2 regions of the Streptomyces sp. NBC_00885 genome follow, and region 2 is predicted to be linked to the other one. Evidence: riboswitches for the same ligand, from Rfam matches in the RefSeq annotation. Region 2 holds a riboswitch; the other holds the start of a gene.
The links. Region 2 has a riboswitch for S-adenosylmethionine ahead of thrC (threonine synthase). Riboswitches for the same ligand answer to the same signal wherever they lie in the genome.

Region 1 (5,862 bases), 1.8 Mb from region 2:
CAGCTCGCGCCGCCCGGCCTCGTCGGCGCGCTCGGCGTCGGCGCGCTGGGCCTCCTCGCCCGCGGCGGCAACAAGTTTCACCCATCCGGTGGGCCGAAGGACATATGCGGCGGCCGCCACATCGACCGGATCGGCGGCCGCTGGGGGCGATCCGGACTCCAGCGCGGCGGACAGCTCCGGCTGCGCCTGGCTGAGCCGCTCGCCGATGCGCTGGCGGAAAACGGGGTCGTTCTCCAGGGCGGCGGCCATCGCATTGCCCGCGAACTTGGCACGACGAGTCGGGGTGAATCGGGCGTACTGCCGCAGCTGGGTGGGAAGTTCGGCGACGGTCAGGCCGCCGAACGCGTCCGAGACCAGCGCGACGACCCGGCGCCGTACGCCTTCCGGCAGCGGGCGGTCGAGCGCCTCGGCCGCGTCACCGGCCGCACCGGCCGGCTCGGCGCCGTTCTCAGGCTGCTCCACGATCCGTCACCCCACTACCCGTTCGGGCCGCTCCCTCAGGAGCCGGCGCCCGGCCTGTCCACCAGGTCGATCTGGTCCACCGCATTGCACCAGCGGCAGCGCACCGACTCGATGGTCTCACTGACCACCTCGCGCTCCTCGACCGTCGGCTCTCCGGCCAGGTCCAGATGGACGTACTCCACGACCTTGGAGGAGCGGGTGACGTCGAAGCGTGTGAGGTTGCCACAGAGCGTGCAGCGCCAGCGGGTCGTGGCGGTCGGCGAGGGAACCGTCGTCATCGTTCCGTCCTCTTTCGTCGTGCAGGGTGCGGGTGCCGCTGTGCGCCGTCGAACTGCGGGTGTACTGCCCGTAACCCTACGGCCTCGCAGGTACCCCGGGGCGCGGCGAGGCACCCTGTACCGTTCGGTCCCACTACGCCATGCTCTGTCCATGATCGGTTGGCGGGGTGCGGTCCGGGGCGCGGTCATTGGGCCCGCGGTGACATACGGCGTGATCGCCATCTGCTGTGCCGTGTTCGTGATCAGTCCGGTCTCGGGCCTCAATCCGGTGTACGGCACCGGTGACGCGCTGCTCACCGCGCAGAGTGAGTACTTCGAGCGGTGGGGCGTGATCCCCGCAGAACTGATCAGCGCCTCCCCCGACGCCCTCCTCACTCCGCTCACCGCCCTCTTCGTCCACGGCAGTTGGCTGCATCTGCTCGGCAACATGCTCTTCCTCTACGTCTTCGGGGCGATGGCCGAGGAACGCGTCGGGCAGCTGGAGTTCGCCCTGTTCTATGCCGGCTGCGGCTACCTCGCCCTGCTGGCCTACGCGGTGGCCAACGCCGAATCCGATCAGACCCTGGTGGGGGCGTCCGGGGCGATCTCGGGGGTGCTCGGCGCGTTCCTCTACCTCTTCCCGAGAGCCCGGGTCACCAGTCTCTTCCCGTTCCTCTTCTTCCTGCCGCTGCGCTTCCCCGCGTGGATCGTGCTGATCTTCTGGTTCGTGCTGCAATGGCTGGCCGCCCAGGGCGCGGGCAGCGGTCCCGGGGTGGCGTATCTGGCGCATCTGGTGGGGTTCGGGGTGGGGTTTCTGTACGCCTGGGGACGTTTCCGCCGTAGTACTAGAGTGAAGGCCCAAGCAGCGGCCACTGAGGGAGAACGCCAGCCGTGATCACCGCGATCGTGCTCATCAAGACCAGCGTGGACCGCATCCCCGAGATCGCCGAGTCGATCGCCGCGCTCGACAGCGTGAGCGAGGTCTTCTCGGTCACCGGCACGTACGACCTGATCGCCATGGTGCGGGTGGCCAAGCACGACGACCTGGCGGACGTCATCCCCGGCCGGATCAGCAAGATCCCGGGGGTGGAGGGCACGGACACGCATGTCGCGTTCCGTACGTACTCGCAGCACGACCTGGAGGCGGCGTTCGCGATCGGCCTCGACGCGTAGCGCCTCCGGCGGGGCTGAAGGTGCGGCCGGGCCGCACGGGCCGGGGCCGGGCCCGGCGTCAGACCGCCGGGACGCAGCGGCCGTCCTCCGTGTGGTACGTCCACTTCGCGCCGTCCGCGACCAGTTCCCTCACCGCCCGTACGAAGCGCTCCACGTGCTCGTCCGGCGTCCCCGCCCCGAAGCTGACCCGGATCGCGTTGAGCGAGCGCTCGCCGGGCTCCGCCTCCGGGGCGCCGCACTCGCCCGGGTCCTGCGGGTCGGTGCCGAGCAGTGTGCGCACCAGCGGGTGGGCGCAGAACAGGCCGTCCCGGACTCCGATGCCGTACTCCGCAGAGAGCGCCGCCGCGAAGTGCGAGCTGTTCCAGCCCTCGACCACGAACGAGATGACGCCGACGCGCGGGGCATCGTCGCCGAAGAGCGAGAGGACCTTCACCTGCGGGACCTCCGCGAAGCCCTCGCGCACCCTCGCCACGAGCTGCTGCTCACGCGCCACCAGCCGGTCGAAACCGGCCTCGGTGAGCGCCTTGCAGGCGGAGGCGATGGAGTAGACCCCGATGACGTTCGGCGAGCCGGCTTCGTGGCGGGCCGCCGTGGTGTGCCAGTCGACGTCGACACCGCCGTCCGCGCGGCGGGCCACCTTGCGTGAGGCGCCGCCGCCCGCGAGATACGGCTCGGCCTCCTGCAGCCAGTCCGCGCGGCCCGCGAGCACACCCGAGCCGAACGGCGCGTACAGCTTGTGCCCGGAGAAGGCGACCCAGTCGACGTCCAGATCCTGCACGGAGACCGGGTGGTGGGGCGCGAGCTGGGCCGCGTCCAGGACGATCCGCGCGCCGTGCGCGTGCGCCGCGGCCGCCAGCTCCTTCACGGGCCACAGTTCACCGGTGACGTTCGACGCGCCGGTCACGCAGACCAGCGCGGTGCCGTACGGGTCACGGCCGGCGAGCGCGTGCTCCAGCGTGCGGACCGCCTCGGCCGGGGTGCGCGGGGCGTTCAGATAGGTAACCCGGGCGTCACTCCATGGCAGCAGCGAGGCGTGGTGCTCGGTCTCGAAGACGAAGACCTCGCAGTCCGCGGGGATCACGGCCGCCAGCAGATTGAGGGAGTCCGTGGTCGAGCGGGTGAAGACGACCTGGTCGTCCGGGCGGCAGTCGAGGAACTCGGCGACCGTGACGCGGCTGCTCTCGAAAAGGTCGGTGGACAGCTGCGAGAGGTACCCGGCGCCGCGGTGGACGCTGCCGTAGTACGGCGCGTACGCGGCGACGTCGTCCCACACCCGCTGCAGGGCCGGGGCACTCGCCGCGTAGTCGAGGGCGGCGTAGGTGACCTCGCCGCCGGTGACCAGCGGGACGGTCACATCGCGGCCGAGCACCGGCAGCGGCGCCGCGCAGGCGGGGTCGGCGGACCCGGAGCACGCGGAGGAGTCGGAGACGGCGGAGGAGTCGGAGGAGGCAGAAGACGTGGCGGTGGCAACGGCGTTGGGGCGTGCGGACATGGCGGTATCTCCCGGCAGGTCAGGCGAATTGGCTTCGGCAGACCCGTGCGGGCGCTCAACAGCCGCTCGCCGCACGGGGGTTGCCTCGACTGCACGGCGATCGCCGCGCGGAGGCGTACTGAAGTGGGGGCCGGTGAAGCCCTATCGCATTCGCTTGCTCACGAGACTACTCCCTTGAGGACCAGGACCCCAGGGTGTGCAGGGGTCCGCGCTTGCCGCAGACCTTGCTGCCTGCGGCCTGGTCTTCACCCGGGGCACCCCGCCACGGACGGAGGGTTGCCGGACAGCGAGCCGGGGCTTATTCGCTGTCGCTCATGACCTGCCGAGAAGTATGCCAGTCGTTCGCGCCGCCGCAAGCCGTGTCCGCATCCCGGAACGCGGGCACGGGGACTGCGCCCCGGTGCCCGCGCTCCGAAAACCCGCTCTCCGAGGGCGCCTAGGTCCTGTCCGGTCGATCAGGCCGGATCAGTGAGCGGGGTCTGGTGCGTGCGATCGCAGGCCGGAGGATGGGGGTCCCCCCGCCGAAGGCAGGGGGAGAGCCGACGCGGAGCGTCGGCGACTGACGCAACGCAGCATGGGGGCACCTCCCGTGCCCGAAGGGCTACGGGGGAGTGCGTGCCAGGGCACGCGAGCCCGGCAAGATCGGCCGGACAGGACCTATACGTTGCTGACAGCCACCCATCGCTTGAGCGCCGCCTTCGCCGCACCCGAGTCGATCGACTCCGCGGCCCTGGCCATGCCCGCCGCAAGCTGCTCGTTGAGCGTGCCGTCCGTCGGCTCCAGCGCCACCAGCGCCCCGGCCGCGTTCAGCAGCACCGCGTCCCGCACGGGCCCCGTCTCGCCGCTCAGCAGCCGGCGCGCGACATCCGCGTTGAACGAGGCGTCCGCGCCCCGCAGGGCCTGAACCGGCACCAGGTCGATGCCGATCTCCCTCGGGTCGAAGGCCTCCTCGCGCACCGTCCCGTCCCGCACGACCCAGACGCGCGAGGTGGCCGTCGTCGTCAGCTCGTCCAGGCCGTCGTCGCCACGGAAGACCAGCGCCGAGGATCCGCGCTCGGCCAGCACTCCGGCCATGATCGGCGCCATCCGGGCGTCCGCGACGCCGGTGGCCTGGGCCTTCACCTTCGCCGGGTTGGTGAGCGGGCCGAGGAAGTTGAACGTGGTGCGGATGCCCAGCTCCTTGCGGGCGGCCGCCACATGCCTGAGCGCCGGGTGGAACTTCACCGCGAAGCAGAAGGTGATCCCCGCTTCCTCGGCGACCTGGGCGACCCGCTGCGGGGTCAGTTCCAGATTGACGCCGAGCTTCTCCAGTACGTCGGACGCGCCGCTCGCCGAGGACGCGGCGCGGTTGCCGTGCTTGACGACCTTCGCGCCGGTCCCGGCGACCACGATCGCGGACATCGTGGAGATGTTCACGGTCTTGGCCCCGTCGCCGCCCGTGCCGACGATGTCGACGCTGGGCCCGGGCACCTCGATCAGGTTCGCGTGCGCGTACATGGTCCGTACGAGACCGGAGATCTCCTCGACCGTCTCCCCCTTGGCGCGGAGGGCCACCGCGAAGCCGGCGATCTGGGCGTTCGTCGCCTCGCCGCTGAGGATGCGGTCCATGGCCCAAGCGGTGGCATCCGCGCTCTGGTCGCGGTTGCTGAGAAGGGCCTCCAGCACGCCCGGCCAGGAGTGGGCCGCCACGCTGTCGCCGCCAACCGGGGTCACAACGTTCATGGTCCACTCCAGGGTCCACAGCCGAACAGGGATGCTCCCACCCTATCCAGCCCCGGACACAGCGAAGAGCCCCGTCCGGCGAATGGACGGGGCTCCTGCTGTGGCGACCGCGGCACGCGGCCGGGTGGGATCAGTGGTGGCCGTGGCCGCTCGTGATCTCGTTGAACTCCTCGGCCGTCGGCTTGGGGATCTGGTTCCCCTCGCCGTAGTAGCTCTTGCTCAGCTTGGCCCTCAGCTTCTGGCTGCGGGTGGGCTTGCGCACGACACCGTTCTCGTCGACCGTCGGGCCGATCTCGACCGGCTCGTACTGCTCGTGCACCGTGAGCGTGTGCAGGGCGCCCTGGCTGAGCGGCTCGTGGACCTCGACGAACTCACCGTGCGGCAGGCGCTTGATGATGCCGGACTCGCGTCCGTGCAGCACCTTGTCCCGGTCGCGACGCTGCAGACCCATGCAGATCCGCTTGGTGATCACGAAGGCGATGACCGGTCCGGCGAAGAAGAAGATCCGGACGAACCAGGTGATCGCGTTGATCGAGAGATGGAAGTGGGTGGCCCAGATGTCGTTTCCACCGCCGATCAGCAGCACGAAGTACCAGGTCAGCCATGCCACACCGAAGGCGGTACGGGTCGGGGCGTTGCGCGGGCGGTCCAGGATGTGGTGCTCGCGCTTGTCGCCGGTGACCCAGGACTCGATGAAGGGGTAGACCGCGATCGCCACCAGTACCAGCGGGAAGATCACCAGCGGGATGAACACAC
Region 2 (5,862 bases):
GCGATCGGATGATTGAACAGAATTCAAGAAATTCCGGGGCAAGTCGGGCCCGGCAAATGGCACTTACGAGTGCATTTCGATCGAACACATTGGCTGCTTCTTGATGGGCCAGGGCGCATTCTCATATGCGGTCGGCACAGGCAGCGGAGGGGGCTTCCCCAACTGTACCGCGCTCAACCATAGAGAATTGCCCCCTCCGCTTCTCTTGCGGAGGGGGCAATTCTACTGACGCTGGGTGACTCAGCCGCCGGCGACGGCGGGAATGATCGAAACGCCCGCACCGTCCGGGGTCGCCGTCTCGAGACCCTGCTCGAAACGGACGTCGTCGTCGTTCACGTACACGTTCACGAAACGGCGCAGCTTGCCCTGGTCGTCCAGGACGCGCGCGGCGATGCCCGTGTGGTTCTTCTCCAAGTCCGCGATCACCTCGGAGAGCGTCGCGCCCTCCGCCGGGACCTCGGCCTGACCGCCCGTGTACGTACGGAGAATGGTGGGGATGCGGACGTTCACGCTCATGGTGTTCTGCCTTCCGTAGGTAGTCAGCGGGCCAGGCCGGCGTCGCGGAACGCCTCGAGGCTCGGGCGGATGGTCGCCGTGGGGCCGGTCGTCGGGGCAACGGCGTCGAGGGTCTTGAGACCGTCGCCGGTGTTGAGCACGACCGTGGTGAGCGCCGGGTCGAGCAGGCCCTGCTCGATCAGTTTCTTCGCCACGCCCACGGTCACGCCACCCGCGGTCTCCGCGAAGATTCCCTCGGTCCGCGCGAGCAGCTTGATCGCGTCGACGACCTGCTCGTCATTGACGTCCTCGACCGCGCCGCCCGTGCGGCGCGCGATGTCCAGTACATAGGGGCCGTCGGCGGGGTTGCCGATGGCCAGCGACTTGGCGATGGTGTTCGGCTTCTGCGGCCGTACGACATCGTGCCCGGCCTTGAAGGCCGTCGACACCGGAGAGCAGCCCTCGGCCTGGGCGCCGAAGATCTTGTACGGCTTGTCCTCGACCAGGCCGAGCTTGATCAGCTCCTGCAGTCCCTTGTCGATCTTCGTGAGCTGCGAGCCGGAGGCGATCGGGACGACGATCTGGTCGGGCAGCCGCCAGCCGAGCTGCTCGCAGATCTCGTACGCCAGCGTCTTGGAACCCTCGCCGTAGTACGGGCGGAGGTTGACGTTGACGAAGCCCCAGCCCTCGCCCAGCGGGTCGCCGATGAGCTCGGAGCAGAAGCGGTTGACGTCGTCGTAGTTGCCCTCGATGCCGACCAGCTCGCCGCCGTACACCGCGGCCATGACGACCTTGCCCTGCTCCAGGTCGTGCGGGATGAACACGCAGGACCGGAAGCCCGCCCGGGCGGCGGCCGCGCCCACCGCGCCGGCGAGGTTGCCGGTGGAGGAGCAGGAGAGAGTCGTGAAGCCGAAGGCGCGGGCGGCCTCGACGGCGATCGCGACGACACGGTCCTTGAAGGAGTGCGTCGGGTTGCCGGAGTCGTCCTTGATGTACAGGCCGCCGGTGACGCCCAGCTCACGGGCGAGATTGTCGGCCTTGACGAGCTTGGTGAAGCCGGGGTTGATGTTCGGCTTCTCGGCCACGTCGGCGGGGACGGGCAGCAGCGGGGCGTAGCGCCAGATGTTGTTCGGACCCGCTTCGATCCGCTTCCTCAGCGCCTCGGGGTCGTCCGCCGGCAGGTCGTAGGCGACTTCCAGCGGCCCGAAACAGGAGGCACAGGCGAAGATCGGGCCGAGGTCGAAACGCTCTCCGCACTCGCGGCACGAGAGCGCCGCGGCGGGACCGAGGTTCACGGGGGTGGTGCTTGCGACAGTCTGCACAGCCATGGTGGCGAGGCCCTTTCTCCTCATCTTCCTCGCGGCGCATTTCGCCACGAGACGGAATTGGCACCTTCCCCACCGTGACCTCGCGGTCGGCGGGAGGGTTGCCGGGGCTTCAACGGGCCGTTCCCTCTGCCCCTCTGGATGAGCGGTATTCGATTGTCAGCGTGATGACCCCCGGCATGCGACGGTCATCTGCGTTGTTCAAGACTGTAACCGAAGGCCTGGATGGTTGAGATAGTCGTCCGAACCGCGAGACGGATCACAGGATCTCGATGTCAGAGGGAGACCCGCACGTGCTGGAAGAGGTGGAACGCTGGCTGAGCAGGCGTTCCTGGTCCCTGGCCGACCGCCCGCTCGGCCGGCTGATGGCCGCCAAGCGCGGCAGCACCATCAGCGTCGTCCTGCCCGCGCTCGACGAGGAGGAGACGGTCGGCGAGATCGTTTCCGTGATCCGGCGTGAGCTGATGGAGACCGTGCCGCTCGTCGACGAGCTGGTCGTCGTGGACTCGGGGTCGAGCGACCGCACGGGCGAGGTGGCCGCGGCGGCTGGGGCGCGCGTGGTGCACCGGGACGCGATCCTGCCCCGGATTCCCGCGGTCCAGGGCAAGGGCGAGGTGCTGTGGCGCTCGCTGATGGTCACCAGCGGCGACATCGTCTGCTTCGTCGACGCGGATCTGCGCGAGTTCTCGGCCGATTTCGTCTCCGGGATCGTGGGGCCGCTGCTGACCGACCCGGATGTGCAGTTCGTCAAGGCGATGTACGACCGGCCGCTGGGCGAGAGGGCAGGTCAGGGCGGGCGCGTGACGGAGCTGGTGGCGCGGCCGCTGCTGAATCTGCACTGGCCGCAGCTCGCCGGGTTCGTCCAGCCGCTGGGCGGGGAGTACGCGGTGCGGCGCTCGCTCCTTGAGCGGCTGCCCTTCCCCGTGGGTTACGGAGTGGAGCTGGGCCTGCTCGTCGACGCACTGCACACGGTCGGTCTGGACGCGCTGGCGCAGGTGGACGTCGGCTCGCGCAAGCACCGCCACCAGGACGGTCAGGCGCTGGGACGGATGGCCGCGGCGATCTACCGGACCGCCCAACTGCGCCTGTCCAGGGGTCATTTGGTGCGGCCTGCGCTCACGCAGTTCGAGCGGGCCGAGGGGGGCTTCGTACCCCGGACACATGCGGTGGACACGCAGGAGCGGCCTCCGATGCGCGAGATCGGCGAGTACGCGGCGAGGCGAGCGGCGTGAGCACGCACAGTGACACGCCGGGTGGCGCACCTAGGTCCTGTCCGGTCGATCAGGCCGGATCAGTGAGCGGGGTCTGGCGTGGTGCATCGCAAGGCGGAGGAAGGAGCCGACGCGGAGCGTCGGCGACTGACGACAACGCAGCGAGGTGCCGTGCCAGGGCACGCGAGCCCGGCAAGATCGGCCGGACAGGGCCTAGTGGCGCAGTCCGGCCGTACGCACGTTTGAGGGTTTACCGGAAGGGCTAGGTTTCGGCACATGGTCTCCGAGCAGCCTGCCGCCCAGGTCCTAGTCGCCTCGAACCGCGGCCCGGTCACATACACACGTCAGCAGGACGGTTCGCTGGACGCCCGCCGGGGCGGAGGCGGCGTGGTCTCCGGCCTCTCCGCGATCGACTCCGAATCGGACTCGGTGTGGGTCTGCGCCGCTCTCGGCGACGGCGATCGCGAGGCCGTACGGCGCGGGGTGGCCGAGCCCGGGGTGCGGATGCTCGACATCGACGCCGGGGTGTTCGCCGACGCGTACAACGGGATCGCGAACTCGGTGCTGTGGTTCGTCCACCACATGCTCTACCAGACGCCGCTGGAGCCGGTCTTCGACGCGGAGTTCCGCCGCCAGTGGGCCTCCTACGAGGCGTACAACCACGCCTTCGCCGATGCGCTGGCCGAGGCGGCCGCGCCGGGCGCGGCCGTTCTGGTGCAGGACTACCACCTGGCGCTGGTGCCCCGGATGCTCCGCGCCCACCGCCCGGACCTGCGCATCGGCCACTTCTCGCACACGCCGTGGGCCCCCGTCGACTACTTCCGGATGCTGCCCGACGACATCGCGGCCCAACTGCTCGGCGGCATCCTCGGCGCCGACCGGGCCGCCTTCCTCACCCACCGCTGGGCCGAGGCCTTCACCGACTGCTGCCACACCGTGCTGGGCCCCGGCATCCCCTCGGGCACCCGGATCGGAGTGCACGGCCTCGGCGCGGACGCGGACTTCCTGCGGGAGCGCGCGCACCGGCCCGACGTGGAGGAGCGGCTGGCCGCGCTTCGCGAACAGGTGGGCCCGGGGAGAAAGACGATCGTGCGCGTGGACCGCACCGAGCTGTCCAAGAACATCGTGCGCGGGCTGCTCGCCTACCGGCACCTCCTGGACACCAGGCCCGAGTGGCGCGAGCGGGTCGTCCATGTCGCCTTCGCGTACCCCTCGCGGCAGGACCTGGCCGTCTACCGGGATTACACGGCGGAGGTCCAGCGCGTCGCCGACGAGATCAACTCCACCTACGGAACGGCGACTTGGAGCCCGGTCGTCCTCCATGTGAAGGACGACTTCGCCCGCTCCCTGGCCGCGTACCGTCTCGCGGACGTCGCCCTGGTCAACCCGATCCGGGACGGTATGAACCTGGTCGCCAAGGAGATCCCGGTCGTCTCGGACGACGGCTGCGCGCTGGTGCTGTCGCGCGAGGCGGGGGCGCACGAGGAGCTGGGTGAGGACGCGGTCACGGTCAATCCGTACGACGTGACGGGCACCGCCGACGCGCTGCACGCGGCGCTGACGATGCCCCACGACGAACGGGCCCGGCGCACCAAGCGGCTGGCGGCCGCGGCGACCGCGCTGCCGCCGCAGCAGTGGTTCCTCGACCAGCTACAGGCGCTGCGCGAGGGTTCCTAGGAATTCGACGACGGCCGCCGGACCCGGCAGCAGCAGGTCCGCGCGGTCCGCGACCTCCGGCACCTCCGCGCTGCCGCTGCACACCAGCAGGCCGGGGATGCCGTCCGAGCGGAGCTTCTCCACGGCGGCGAAGGCGGGCAGGTCGCCGAGGTCGTCCCCGGCGTACAGGACCGCTTCGGCCTCCACTTCGCGTACGTACTCGGCAAGGGCCACGCCCTTGTCCATGCCCGGCGGGCGCAGCTCCAGGACCATGCGGCCCGGCTCGACGATCAGTCCGTGCCGGGCGGCGAGCTCGCCGAGCGGATCGCGCAGGGCGTCGAAGGCGGCCTGCGGGTCGGCGGCGCGGCGCGTGTGGACCGCGACGGCCTGGCCCTTCTCCTCGATCCAGGCGCCGTGCCAGGCTCCGATGTCGTCGAGGAATCCGGGCAGTTCGGCGCGGGCGGCCGCGACGCCGGGGTGGGCGGCCGGGGTTTTGACCGTGCCGGACACGGCGTCCCAGCGCTCGGCGCCGTAGTGGCCGAGGACCACGAGGTGATCCAGGCCCGGCACTCCGGCGAAGCCGCCGTACCGTACGGCAACGCCCGCCGGGCGTCCGGTGATCACGGCGACCGACGCCACCCGTGGCGCGAGTGCGGCGAGCGCGGGGACGGTGCCGGGGTGGGCGCGGGCCTGTTCGGGGTCGGGCACGATCTCGGCGAGAGTGCCGTCGAAGTCGAGGCCGACGACGGTTCTGTGCGGCCGGTCCAGAATCGCGGCGAGACCGTCACGGCCGGCGGGAGTGGACGGCGTCGGCAGGGAATGCGCGTACGGGGAGCTGCCCATGCCCCCGACCCTATCGGCGACTTCGTCTGTCGTCCCTGACTCGGCGGAGCCGGTTGACCGTGACGGGGTCGTGGGCGAGGGCGCGCTCATCGTCGATGAGGGCGTTGAGCAGCTGGTAGTAGCGGACCGGGGAGATGCCGAGCTGCTCCCTGATGGCGCGCTCCTTGGCGCCGGGTCCCGGCCAGGAGCGGTGCTCCATGGCCAGAACGGCGCGGTCGCGCTCGGAGAGCGTCTGGTCGTCGGTCATACGATCCAACATATCGGCGGGCGGTCGATGCGGTCTGCGAACTACTCGGCGTTCTCGGCGGCGGAGGCGGCGCGGCCGATCCGGC

Region 1: another riboswitch for S-adenosylmethionine. It lies ahead of OHA61_RS28995 (aminotransferase class V-fold PLP-dependent enzyme); the one in region 2 lies ahead of thrC (threonine synthase).

Annotation. Positions count from the first base shown of each region.
Region 1 is NZ_CP108796.1:6,400,833-6,406,694, reverse strand. It holds gene OHA61_RS29015 (NYN domain-containing protein) at 1-462, opposite strand, end outside; gene OHA61_RS29010 (hypothetical protein) at 498-740, opposite strand; gene OHA61_RS29005 (rhomboid family intramembrane serine protease) at 892-1,614, shown strand; gene OHA61_RS29000 (Lrp/AsnC family transcriptional regulator) at 1,611-1,892, shown strand; gene OHA61_RS28995 (aminotransferase class V-fold PLP-dependent enzyme) at 1,951-3,384, opposite strand; SAM riboswitch class IV at 3,588-3,704, opposite strand; gene trpD (anthranilate phosphoribosyltransferase) at 4,042-5,106, opposite strand; gene OHA61_RS28985 (cytochrome bc complex cytochrome b subunit) at 5,237-5,862, opposite strand, start outside.
Region 2 is NZ_CP108796.1:4,595,146-4,601,007, reverse strand. It holds gene OHA61_RS20925 (MoaD/ThiS family protein) at 241-516, opposite strand; gene thrC (threonine synthase) at 540-1,823, opposite strand; SAM riboswitch class I at 1,841-1,968, opposite strand; gene OHA61_RS20915 (glucosyl-3-phosphoglycerate synthase) at 2,114-3,052, shown strand; gene OHA61_RS20910 (trehalose-6-phosphate synthase) at 3,308-4,708, shown strand; gene otsB (trehalose-phosphatase) at 4,682-5,530, opposite strand; gene OHA61_RS20900 (DUF3263 domain-containing protein) at 5,541-5,777, opposite strand; gene OHA61_RS20895 (extracellular solute-binding protein) at 5,819-5,862, opposite strand, start outside.